DNA from 3 places in the Ensifer sp. Root1252 genome. Region 3 is predicted to be linked to each of the others. Evidence: predicted binding sites of a transcription regulator. Region 3 holds the regulator's gene; each other region holds the start of a gene.
The links. Region 3 encodes HrcA, which represses chaperone genes, less so after heat shock. Its sites were predicted from a motif close to GTTAGCACTCNCNNNNNGNGAGTGCTAAC; they were not measured.

Region 1 (3,259 bases), 500 kb from region 3:
GCCTGGGCATCCACCACTTCGGCGAAGCACCTTCCTTCCTCAGGAAGGCAGTAAGCTTCGCCTCGTCGGTGCGGCTTTCGTTCATGTATTCTTGCGCGTGAATACCGGCACTGATGTAAAGCAGATCGAAGCCGGCATCCTGGGCGCCCTTGACATCGGTCGGCATACCGTCGCCGACGGCGATGACACGCGACAGATCGAGTGGACCGCGAACGGCCTTGGCTTCCGTCAGCGCGGCACGGTAGATGGAGATATAGGGCTTTCCGGCGATCCGGGCTTCGCCGCCGAGCTCCTCGTAAAGCTTGGCGATGGCGCCGGCACAGGGGATCAGCCGGTGGCCGCGCTCGACCACCAGGTCCGGATTGGCGCAGATGAACGGGATCTTGCGCTTGGCAAGTCCGGTCAGCGTCGCGCGATAGTGCTCCGGCGTTTCGGTTTCATCGTCGTAGAAGCCGGCGCAGACGACGGTCTCTGCATCTTCCGACGAGACGATCTCGGTGCCGAGCCCTTCGAGCAACGGCAGATCGCGTTCGGCGCCGATGAAGAAAATCTTCTTGTCGGCTGCGGCGATCAAGGTGCGGGTCACATCGCCCGACGTGACGATGCGATCATAGGCTTCATCGGGAACGCCCAGCCCGCGGATCTGTACCTTGACGCTGGGGCTTGGCCGGGGAGAATTGGTGATGAGGACAACCGTAAGCCCTGCTGCACGCGCTTCCGCCAGGGCCTCGCAGGCCGACGCAAACGCCTGAACGCCGTTGTGGAGAACACCCCAGACGTCACAGAGCACGACGTCATAGCGCCCTGCGATTTCCCGAAAACTGTTGATCCTTGCGGCCATGCGGGCTTCCTGCAAACTCGGTTTCCGGCTTGCATGGCAAGGAAGGGCCGAGAATACAAGCCTCGCGCCTAGAAAATCGCCGCCATTCCCAAGGATTCGGCGCCCGCCCCTCCCTCATGCCGAGGAGACGGTCCACGGGACATCAGCGTCAGGGCCTGCCGACCCCGAGGCTCATGATAACAACCGGATCGGGCAGCGAGACCAGGCAAATCCTCGATATCGGATCTGCCCAAATTCCGACCGCTTCATGCAATAGGCAGGCAAACGTTCCGGCCCGGCCGCCGTTCGTTGCCTGTCATCAGCCGCCGATAATCATGTCGCCTGAAATTTTTTGAACGGCCAATCCTTGACTCGTCCCGGACCCAGCCTTATCTCGGCCTCGCTAGCACTCGACAAAAGAGAGTGCTAACACCCATCCATCGGGTCGTTGAGCGATCCGTAGTGTCATTTGATCGAGGGATTAGACTAATGGCAAGCACCAATTTCCGCCCGCTGCACGACCGCGTTGTCGTCCGCCGCGTCGAGTCTGAGGAAAAGACCAAGGGCGGCATCATCATTCCGGACACCGCTAAGGAAAAGCCGCAGGAAGGCGAAATCGTCGCTGTTGGCTCGGGCGCCCGTGACGAAAGCGGCAAGGTTGTTGCTCTCGACGTCAAGGCTGGCGACCGCGTTCTGTTCGGCAAGTGGTCGGGCACCGAAGTCAAGATCAACGGCGAAGACCTTCTCATCATGAAGGAAGCCGACATCATGGGCATCATCGGCTGATCTGCCGTCGTCCACACCTTTTCATGACAACCAATGGGCAATGAGCCCGGGAGTTTTCTCAAATGGCTGCAAAAGAAATCAAATTCGGCCGCACCGCGCGCGAAAAGATGCTGCGTGGCGTCGATATCCTCGCTGACGCCGTAAAGGTCACGCTCGGCCCGAAGGGCCGTAACGTCATCATCGACAAGTCCTTCGGCGCTCCGCGCATCACCAAGGACGGCGTATCAGTTGCCAAGGAAATCGAACTTGAAGACAAGTTCGAAAACATGGGCGCCCAGATGGTCCGCGAAGTTGCTTCGAAGACCAACGACATCGCCGGCGACGGCACCACGACTGCAACCGTTCTGGCCCAGGCGATCGTTCGCGAAGGCGCCAAGGCTGTTGCTGCCGGCATGAACCCGATGGACCTGAAGCGCGGCATCGACCTCGCTGTCACCGAAGTCGTCAAGGATCTCCAGGCCAAGGCCAAGAAGATCAACACTTCGGAAGAAGTCGCACAGGTCGGCACGATCTCGGCAAACGGCGAGCGTCAGATCGGCCTCGACATCGCAGAAGCGATGCAGAAGGTCGGCAACGAAGGCGTCATCACGGTTGAAGAAGCCAAGACCGCCGAAACCGAACTCGAAGTCGTCGAAGGCATGCAGTTCGACCGTGGCTACCTCAGCCCCTACTTCGTCACCAACCCGGAAAAGATGGTCGCTGACCTCGACGACGTCTTCGTTCTCCTCCACGAGAAGAAGCTCTCGAACCTCCAGGCCATGCTCCCGGTTCTCGAAGCTGTCGTTCAGACCGGCAAGCCGCTCCTCATCATCGCTGAAGACGTCGAAGGCGAAGCTCTTGCTACGCTCGTCGTCAACAAGCTGCGTGGCGGCCTGAAGATCGCTGCCGTCAAGGCTCCGGGCTTCGGCGATCGCCGCAAGGCCATGCTCGAAGACATCGCCATCCTGACCGGTGGTACCGTGATCTCCGAAGACCTCGGCATCAAGCTCGAAAACGTCACGCTCGACATGCTCGGCCGTGCGAAGAAGGTTTCGATCTCCAAGGAAAACACCACGATCGTCGACGGTGCTGGCCAGAAGAGCGACATCGAAGGCCGCGTTTCGCAGATCAAGGCTCAGATCGAAGAAACCACTTCTGACTACGACCGCGAAAAGCTGCAGGAACGTCTTGCCAAGCTCGCTGGCGGCGTTGCCGTAATCCGCGTTGGCGGCTCGACGGAAGTTGAAGTGAAGGAAAAGAAGGACCGCATCGACGACGCTCTCAACGCGACGCGCGCTGCTGTTCAGGAAGGCATCGTACCGGGCGGCGGCGTTGCCCTGCTGCGTTCTTCCGTCAAGATCACCGTCAAGGGTGTGAACGACGACCAGGAAGCCGGCATCAACATCGTTCGTCGCGCTCTGCAGGCTCCGGCCCGCCAGATCGCTGAGAACGCTGGTGACGAAGCTTCGATCGTTGTCGGCAAGATCCTCGACAAGGACCAGGACAACTTCGGCTACAACGCCCAGACCGGCGAATATGGCGACATGATTGCCATGGGCATCATCGACCCGGTCAAGGTTGTTCGCACCGCCCTTCAGGACGCGGCTTCGGTTGCTGGCCTTCTCGTTACGACGGAAGCCATGATCGCCGAACTGCCGAAGAAGGACTCGCCGG
Region 2 (3,259 bases), on a different contig from region 3:
CTTCGAACCGACACCATCGATAATGGTGGTATTCTCTTTTTCGATCGCCACCTTCTTGGCGCGTCCGAGCATTTCGAGAGTGACGTTCTCGAGCTTGATGCCGACGTCTTCGGAGATGACCGTGCCGCCGGTGAGGATGGCGATGTCTTCCAGCATGGCCTTGCGGCGATCGCCGAAACCGGGTGCCTTGACGGCAGCGATCTTGAGCCCGCCACGCAGTTTGTTCACGACAAGCGTGGCAAGAGCTTCGCCTTCGACGTCCTCAGCAATGATCAGGAGCGGTTTCCCGCCCTGAACGACAGCTTCGAGAACCGGAAGCATCGACTGCAGGTTCGAGAGCTTCTTCTCATGGATGAGGATATAGGGGTCCTCGAACTCAACGCGCATCTTGTCGGCATTGGTAACGAAATATGGGCTGAGATAGCCACGGTCGAACTGCATGCCTTCGACGACTTCAAGCTCGGTTTCCGCTGTCTTGGCTTCCTCGACGGTGATGACGCCCTCGTTCCCAACCTTTTCCATTGCCTCAGCGAGGTACCGGCCGATTTCCTCGTCGCCGTTGGCTGAAATGGTGCCCACCTGAGCGATCTCGGAGTTGTTAGAAATCTTGCGGGCGTTGGTCTTCAGTTCCTTGACGACCGCGTCGACGGCCACGTCGACACCGCGCTTTAGGTCCATCGGGTTCATCCCCGAGGCCACGGCCTTCGCGCCTTCCTTCACGATCGCCTGGGCAAGGACGGTCGCGGTCGTCGTACCGTCCCCAGCGAGATCATTCGTCTTGGATGCCACTTCGCGCAGCATCTGGGCGCCCATGTTCTCGAACTTGTCCTCAAGCTCGATCTCCTTGGCGACCGTAACACCATCCTTGGTAATGCGGGGGGCGCCGAAGGATTTGTCGATCACGACATTGCGACCCTTCGGTCCCAGTGTCACCTTCACGGCATTAGCAAGCAAATCGACCCCGCGCAGCATACGGTCACGGGCATCGGTGTTGAATTTGACTTCTTTCGCGGCCATTTTTCACTCCTTCAATAGGCAGCTTTGTTGACTGACGTGGATCAGGCGGCCTTAATCTGCTCGGCCTGTGGCTCGATGACGCCCAAGACATCGCTTTCCTTCATAATCAGCAGATCCTCGCCGTTGATCTTGATCTCGGTGCCGGACCATTTGCCGAACAAGATGCGATCACCCGCCTGGACATCCAGCGCCTGGATCTGGCCCGCCTCGTTGCGCGCGCCTGAGCCGACGGCGATGACCTCGCCTTCTTGCGGCTTTTCCTTGGCGGTGTCGGGAATGATGATGCCGCCCTTGGTTTTCTCCTCGGAATCGACCCGGCGGACGAGAATGCGATCATGAAGCGGTCGGAACGACATGTTTTCCTCCAATGGACAAACAATGATGTTGGTGTTCCCCCAGTCGGCCTGGATGACCAGTCCGGTCAGGTACAAAACCTCAATCGAGCGTCTTGCGCGAAATGATCTGGTTTGCCGAATTTTCGATTTCAAGAGGAAGACGCAAAAAAATAGCACTCGAGCTCGGTGGCTGCTAAGGCACTGGAAAGGAACAACAAACCTTCGCGCCGCGTTTCGCTTTTTTGCTATAGGCGCAAAGGCACCGCCTTACAAAGTCAAATGGACGGAGGTGAAGCATGCAATTCTCATCAGATCTCGATTGCCAGCTTAACGGTTATGGTCTCACCACTGCGCATATCCTCTATCGCATTCCCGATTTCGAATCCGTCCTGCAGGCCTATGTCTGGCAGGACTACGATTTGGCTCCCGATTTCCCGCAATTGCATAGGTTCCTCGACTTCTGGCAGCCCAATCTTGAAGGTCCGCTGCACTCTGTCCGCTATTCGTATCAGCGTCTGATCGGGCCTAATGAATGGCGGCGCGTCGACGGCGAGTTCAGATTGTATTGAGGCTTCAACGGAATTAGTTACTCCCTGGCCCATGTGCTCTCGAGGATCGATGAGCTTGATCGGGAAACCAGAGATTTACCGCTGGTCTGAAGGCCGAAAATTTTCCCAGCCATCGCTCTTGAATCCGAAATTCGCGAAAACCAGATCAATTGTCGCCAGCCGCTGCGATCAGGGCTGGCTTTGCTGGAAGCCCCGTCTTTCGGCGCTTCCGTACCCATGTTGCTCAAGGAGGATATGGCTATGGCAACATCTTACGACTACGCACCGCTGTTCCGCTCGAGCATCGGCTTCGATCGGATCTTCAATCTTTTGGAAGACGCGCAGCGCGGCCGCTCGATCAGCGACTGGCCGCCCTATGACATCGTCAAGACCGGCGAGGACAGCTACCGGATTTCGATCGCAGTGGCCGGCTTCGCGCAGGACGATCTTGACTTGACCTTTCAGTCCAACCTGCTGACCGTGACCGGCAAGAGGCAGGAACCTTCCACGGACGGCTATCTGCATCGTGGCATTGCCGGCCGCCCGTTTGAACACCGGTTTGAGCTTGCCGACCATGTCAAGGTGACTGGCGCGGATCTGAAGAACGGTCTTCTGTCCATCGATCTCGTTCGAGAAATCCCAGAAGCACTGAAGCCGAGGAAAATCTCCATCCAGAGCGAACCATCTCTGGCGCCATCAACCGCTCCGGCACAAATCAAAGCGGACAAGGCTGCTTGAGAAGCTGTGAGGGGGCGCCGATGCGTCGGCGCCCTATGACACTTCGGGTCAGGAAGGAGAGAGACGATGAAACCCGATATGTTCAAAGAGCCCGTATCCATTCTTGTTGGCCTCGGTTTTCCCGCAGAGGTTCGCAGCGTCCTCGAGGCCTACCGCTATCTCTCCGAGTGTCCGACGTCACTCAGAGACACGGCACATTCTATTGCGTTAAGGGCATGTGGAGCCGCGCTTCGCGGCGAGATAGAAGCAGAGACCGCGCGTGGCTTGTTCGCGGCCTTTGCAGAGAAACACGATGTGCTGACGCCGGACACCAAATCCATCGTTGCGTTTCGCCTGCCGCGCGATAGAGATCCGCACGTGCGTTGAGTGGCCCAATGATCCACAAGACTTTGGAAAACGCGGTCAACGATGCGATGACGAAAGGACCAACAGTTCTGGCCTTGCAAGGTCTGGCGTTTCAACGGCCAATCGACGTTGTGATGGCACCCGCACTTTCTGTCGATGACAAGCGCGCGATCCTCGCTGCCTGGGCTTCGGACTATTACGCGATAGACTCACAACCGGCCCTGCGTCAAATTCCAGGAACACCTGAACCGGTCCTTATTGACGAGGTTCAGCGCG
Region 3 (3,259 bases):
TGCCGGTCTCATCCGGTTCGACGAAGTCGAGGTCGGCTGCCGACTTGGCCTCGAAGCCGAGCGGCCCGATCAGGTCGCGGATCTCGCGGATCTTGCCGGCATTGTGGCTGGCGACGATGAGCGTCTTGTCATCCAGTGTGCGCATGATGTGTCGTCTCTTAAAAGATGCGGCGCGAAGGCCGCGGTTCATTCGATGGACCAGAGGCCCGGTTCCGCGCATTCGAGGCTGTTGCCGGCCGGATCGCGGAAGTAGAAGGAGCGCGTGCCGTTCGGCCAGACAACATCGGCTTCGATCGTGACACCCGCCGTTTCCAGCTTGGCCCTCCAGGCGTCGAGTGCCGACGCGGAAACGCGGAAGCACATGTGGCCCTGGCCGGTGGTGCCGTGCGGCGGCACCGGCAGGGCCGCATCCGGCGAAGGCGGTTTGACCGTTTCCGCAGGATTGAAAATCAGCAGAACGCCCGAGCCACAGCGAAAGAACACATGTCGGTTCTCCCGCCGTGTAATCTTCTCCAGCCCCAGCACACCGCTGTAGAAGGCCTCGGCGGCGTCGAGATCCGACGCATAGAGCGCAGTCTCAAGAATGCCATCCAGCGCCGGGGCCATCGTCTCCGTCCTTCTCGTCAGCCGGCGATCGCCTGCTTCTGCAGTGCGACAAGCTCGGCAATGCCGGTCTTTGCCAGTCCGAGCAGGCTTGCGAATTCCGCTTCGCTGAAGGGTTTGCCTTCGGCCGTGCCCTGGATCTCGACAATGCCGCCGGTGCCGGTCATGACGAAATTCGCGTCGGTCTCGGCGGCGGAATCTTCGAGGTAGTCGAGGTCGATGATCGACTGGTTGGCGAAGATGCCACAGGATATGGCGGCGACATGGTCCTTCAGGACCTTCTCGACCTTCACCATGTTGCGGGCTTCCATCCACTTCAGGCAGTCATGCAGCGCCACCCAGGCGCCGGTGATCGAGGCCGTGCGCGTGCCGCCATCAGCCTGGATGACGTCGCAGTCGATCGAGATCTGGCGTTCGCCGAGTGCGGGCAGATCGACGACGGCGCGCAGCGACCGGCCGATCAAGCGCTGGATTTCCTGGGTGCGGCCGCTCTGCTTGCCGCTCGAGGCTTCGCGACGCATGCGCTCGCCGGTGGCGCGCGGCAGCATGCCGTATTCGGCCGTCACCCAACCCTTGCCGCCGTTGCGCAGCCAGGCCGGAACCTTTTCCTCAAGGCTGGCTGTGCACAGCACGTGCGTATCGCCGAATCGCACCAGACAGGAGCCTTCCGCGTGCTTGGAGAAATTGCGCTCGAACGAAACCTTGCGCATTTGGTCGATTTTTCTGCCGGATGGCCGCATCATCAAACTCCTATCGTATCTGGTGAGCCTTCTAGAGCATGGCGCAGCCAAAGGGAACCGGTGGACAGCCGGGGATCGGGGCGATTTTTCCCTTTTGCTATCGGGCGCGGGGATCACTATATTTCCGGCGGCAGGATTGGCCTGCGAACATGGAGCGACATGGTACTGCGCAATCCCGGAGTGACCGATATCGCGGCGGCGCTGGACGAGCGTTCCGGTGAAATCTTCCGTCGCATCGTCGAAACCTATTTGAACAGCGGAGAGCCTCTCGGCTCACGCAACCTTTCGCGGTTGCTGCCGATGTCGCTGTCGCCGGCGTCCGTGCGCAATGTGATGAGCGACCTCGAAGATCTCGGGCTGATCTATTCGCCGCACATCAGCGCCGGCCGCCTGCCGACGCAGACGGGCCTGCGTTTCTTCGTCGACGCCTTCATGCAGGTCGGCAATCTCTCCCCAGAAGATCGTGCTTCGATCGATCGGCACGTGCGGTTGAGCGACCATGCCCAGCCGGTCGATACGCTGCTGGCAGAGGCAAGCCAGATGCTGTCGGGCATGTCGCGCGGCGCCGGCCTCGTGATCACCGCCAAGAACGATCCGGTGCTCAAGCATGTCGAATTCATCCGGCTGGCGCCCACCAAGGCGCTGGCCGTGCTCGTCGGCGAGCATGACCAGGTCGAAAACCGCATCATCGAGCTTCCCGCCGGCGTGACGAGCTCGCAACTGACGGAAGCAGCGAACTTCTTGAATGCCCATCTCGCCGGCCAGACGATCGGCGAGGTGCGCTCGCAGCTCGAAACCGTCAAGCAGACCGTGCGCAGCGAACTCGATGCCCTGTCCCAGGATCTGGTCGAGCGTGGACTGGCGATCTGGTCGGGCAACGAGGGCGATGAAAAGCCGGCACGGCTGATCGTTCGCGGCCGGGCCAACCTGCTCGAGGGCCTGGAGGGAACCGAGGATATCGACCGCCTGCGCATGCTCTTCGACGACCTGGAAAAGAAGGACAGCCTGATCGAGCTGCTTGACCTCGCAGAGAGCGGCCCGGGTGTCAGGATCTTCATCGGTTCGGAGAACAAGTTGTTTTCATTGTCCGGTTCGTCGCTGATCGTTGCGCCCTATCGCGACAGTGAAGATCGCATCGTCGGCGCCGTCGGCGTCATCGGTCCGACGCGGCTCAACTATTCGCGCATCGTGCCGATGGTCGATTATACCGCGCAGTTGATGTCGCGGCTTTCGCGCTGATCAGGCGCTTTTGGCCACAGGCAGCATTGAACCCTTGATTTTTCGGCCCTAAACCTCGATATCGGCATCAAATCCAGTCACTGGGCATTTTACGCCATGCGGCCATCGTTGCGCGCGGGCGTCGGAATGCGGAAGACAAGACAGACGAACACCGGAGAACGTCATGACCGACGAAACAAACAAGCACGGACACGAAGCTGCCGCGACCGACGAGGCAGTCAACGATACGCCCGAGGTTGTGGAAGCGGCGCCGGTTGCCGAGCCCGATCCGCTGGAGCTTGCAAGGGCTGAGAACAACGACCTGCGCGACAAGTATCTAAGGCTCGCCGCCGAAATGGACAACCTGCGCCGCCGCACCGAACGCGACGTCAAGGATGCCAAGTCCTATTCCGTTGCTGGTTTTGCCCGCGACATGCTCGCCGTCTCCGACAATCTGCGCCGTGCGCTCGATGCCATCCCGGCTGAAGCGAAGGAAGCCGGAGAAGCGGGCCTTACTGCCCTCATCGAAGGTGTCGAGATGACCGAGCGCGCCATGCTGTCGGCGCTGGAACGTCACGGCGTGAAGAAGCTTGAGCCGGAAGGCCAGAAGTTCGACCCGAACTTCCACCAGGCAATGTTCGAAATCCCGAACGCCGACGTGCCGAACAACACGGTGCTGCAGGTCGTTCAGGCCGGCT

Region 1: groES (co-chaperone GroES) is a predicted target of HrcA. The motif match lies at 1,223-1,251, and genes of this name have one in related genera.
Region 2: groES (co-chaperone GroES) is a predicted target of HrcA. The motif match lies at 1,522-1,550, and genes of this name have one in related genera.

Annotation. Positions count from the first base shown of each region.
Region 1 is NZ_LMDT01000001.1:96,814-100,072, forward strand. It holds gene ASD02_RS00430 (TIGR01459 family HAD-type hydrolase) at 1-841, opposite strand, end outside; gene groES (co-chaperone GroES) at 1,310-1,606, shown strand; gene groL (chaperonin GroEL) at 1,669-3,259, shown strand, end outside.
Region 2 is NZ_LMDT01000056.1:121,802-125,060, forward strand. It holds gene groL (chaperonin GroEL) at 1-1,017, opposite strand, end outside; gene groES (co-chaperone GroES) at 1,059-1,373, opposite strand; gene ASD02_RS37750 (usg protein) at 1,649-1,921, shown strand; gene ASD02_RS32590 (Hsp20 family protein) at 2,162-2,638, shown strand; gene ASD02_RS32595 (DUF982 domain-containing protein) at 2,705-3,004, shown strand; gene ASD02_RS32600 (hypothetical protein) at 3,013-3,259, shown strand, end outside.
Region 3 is NZ_LMDT01000001.1:601,776-605,034, reverse strand. It holds gene rdgB (RdgB/HAM1 family non-canonical purine NTP pyrophosphatase) at 1-145, opposite strand, end outside; gene ASD02_RS02940 (VOC family protein) at 187-606, opposite strand; gene rph (ribonuclease PH) at 624-1,343, opposite strand; gene hrcA (heat-inducible transcriptional repressor HrcA) at 1,503-2,582, shown strand; partial or broken gene grpE (nucleotide exchange factor GrpE) at 2,737-3,259, shown strand, end outside.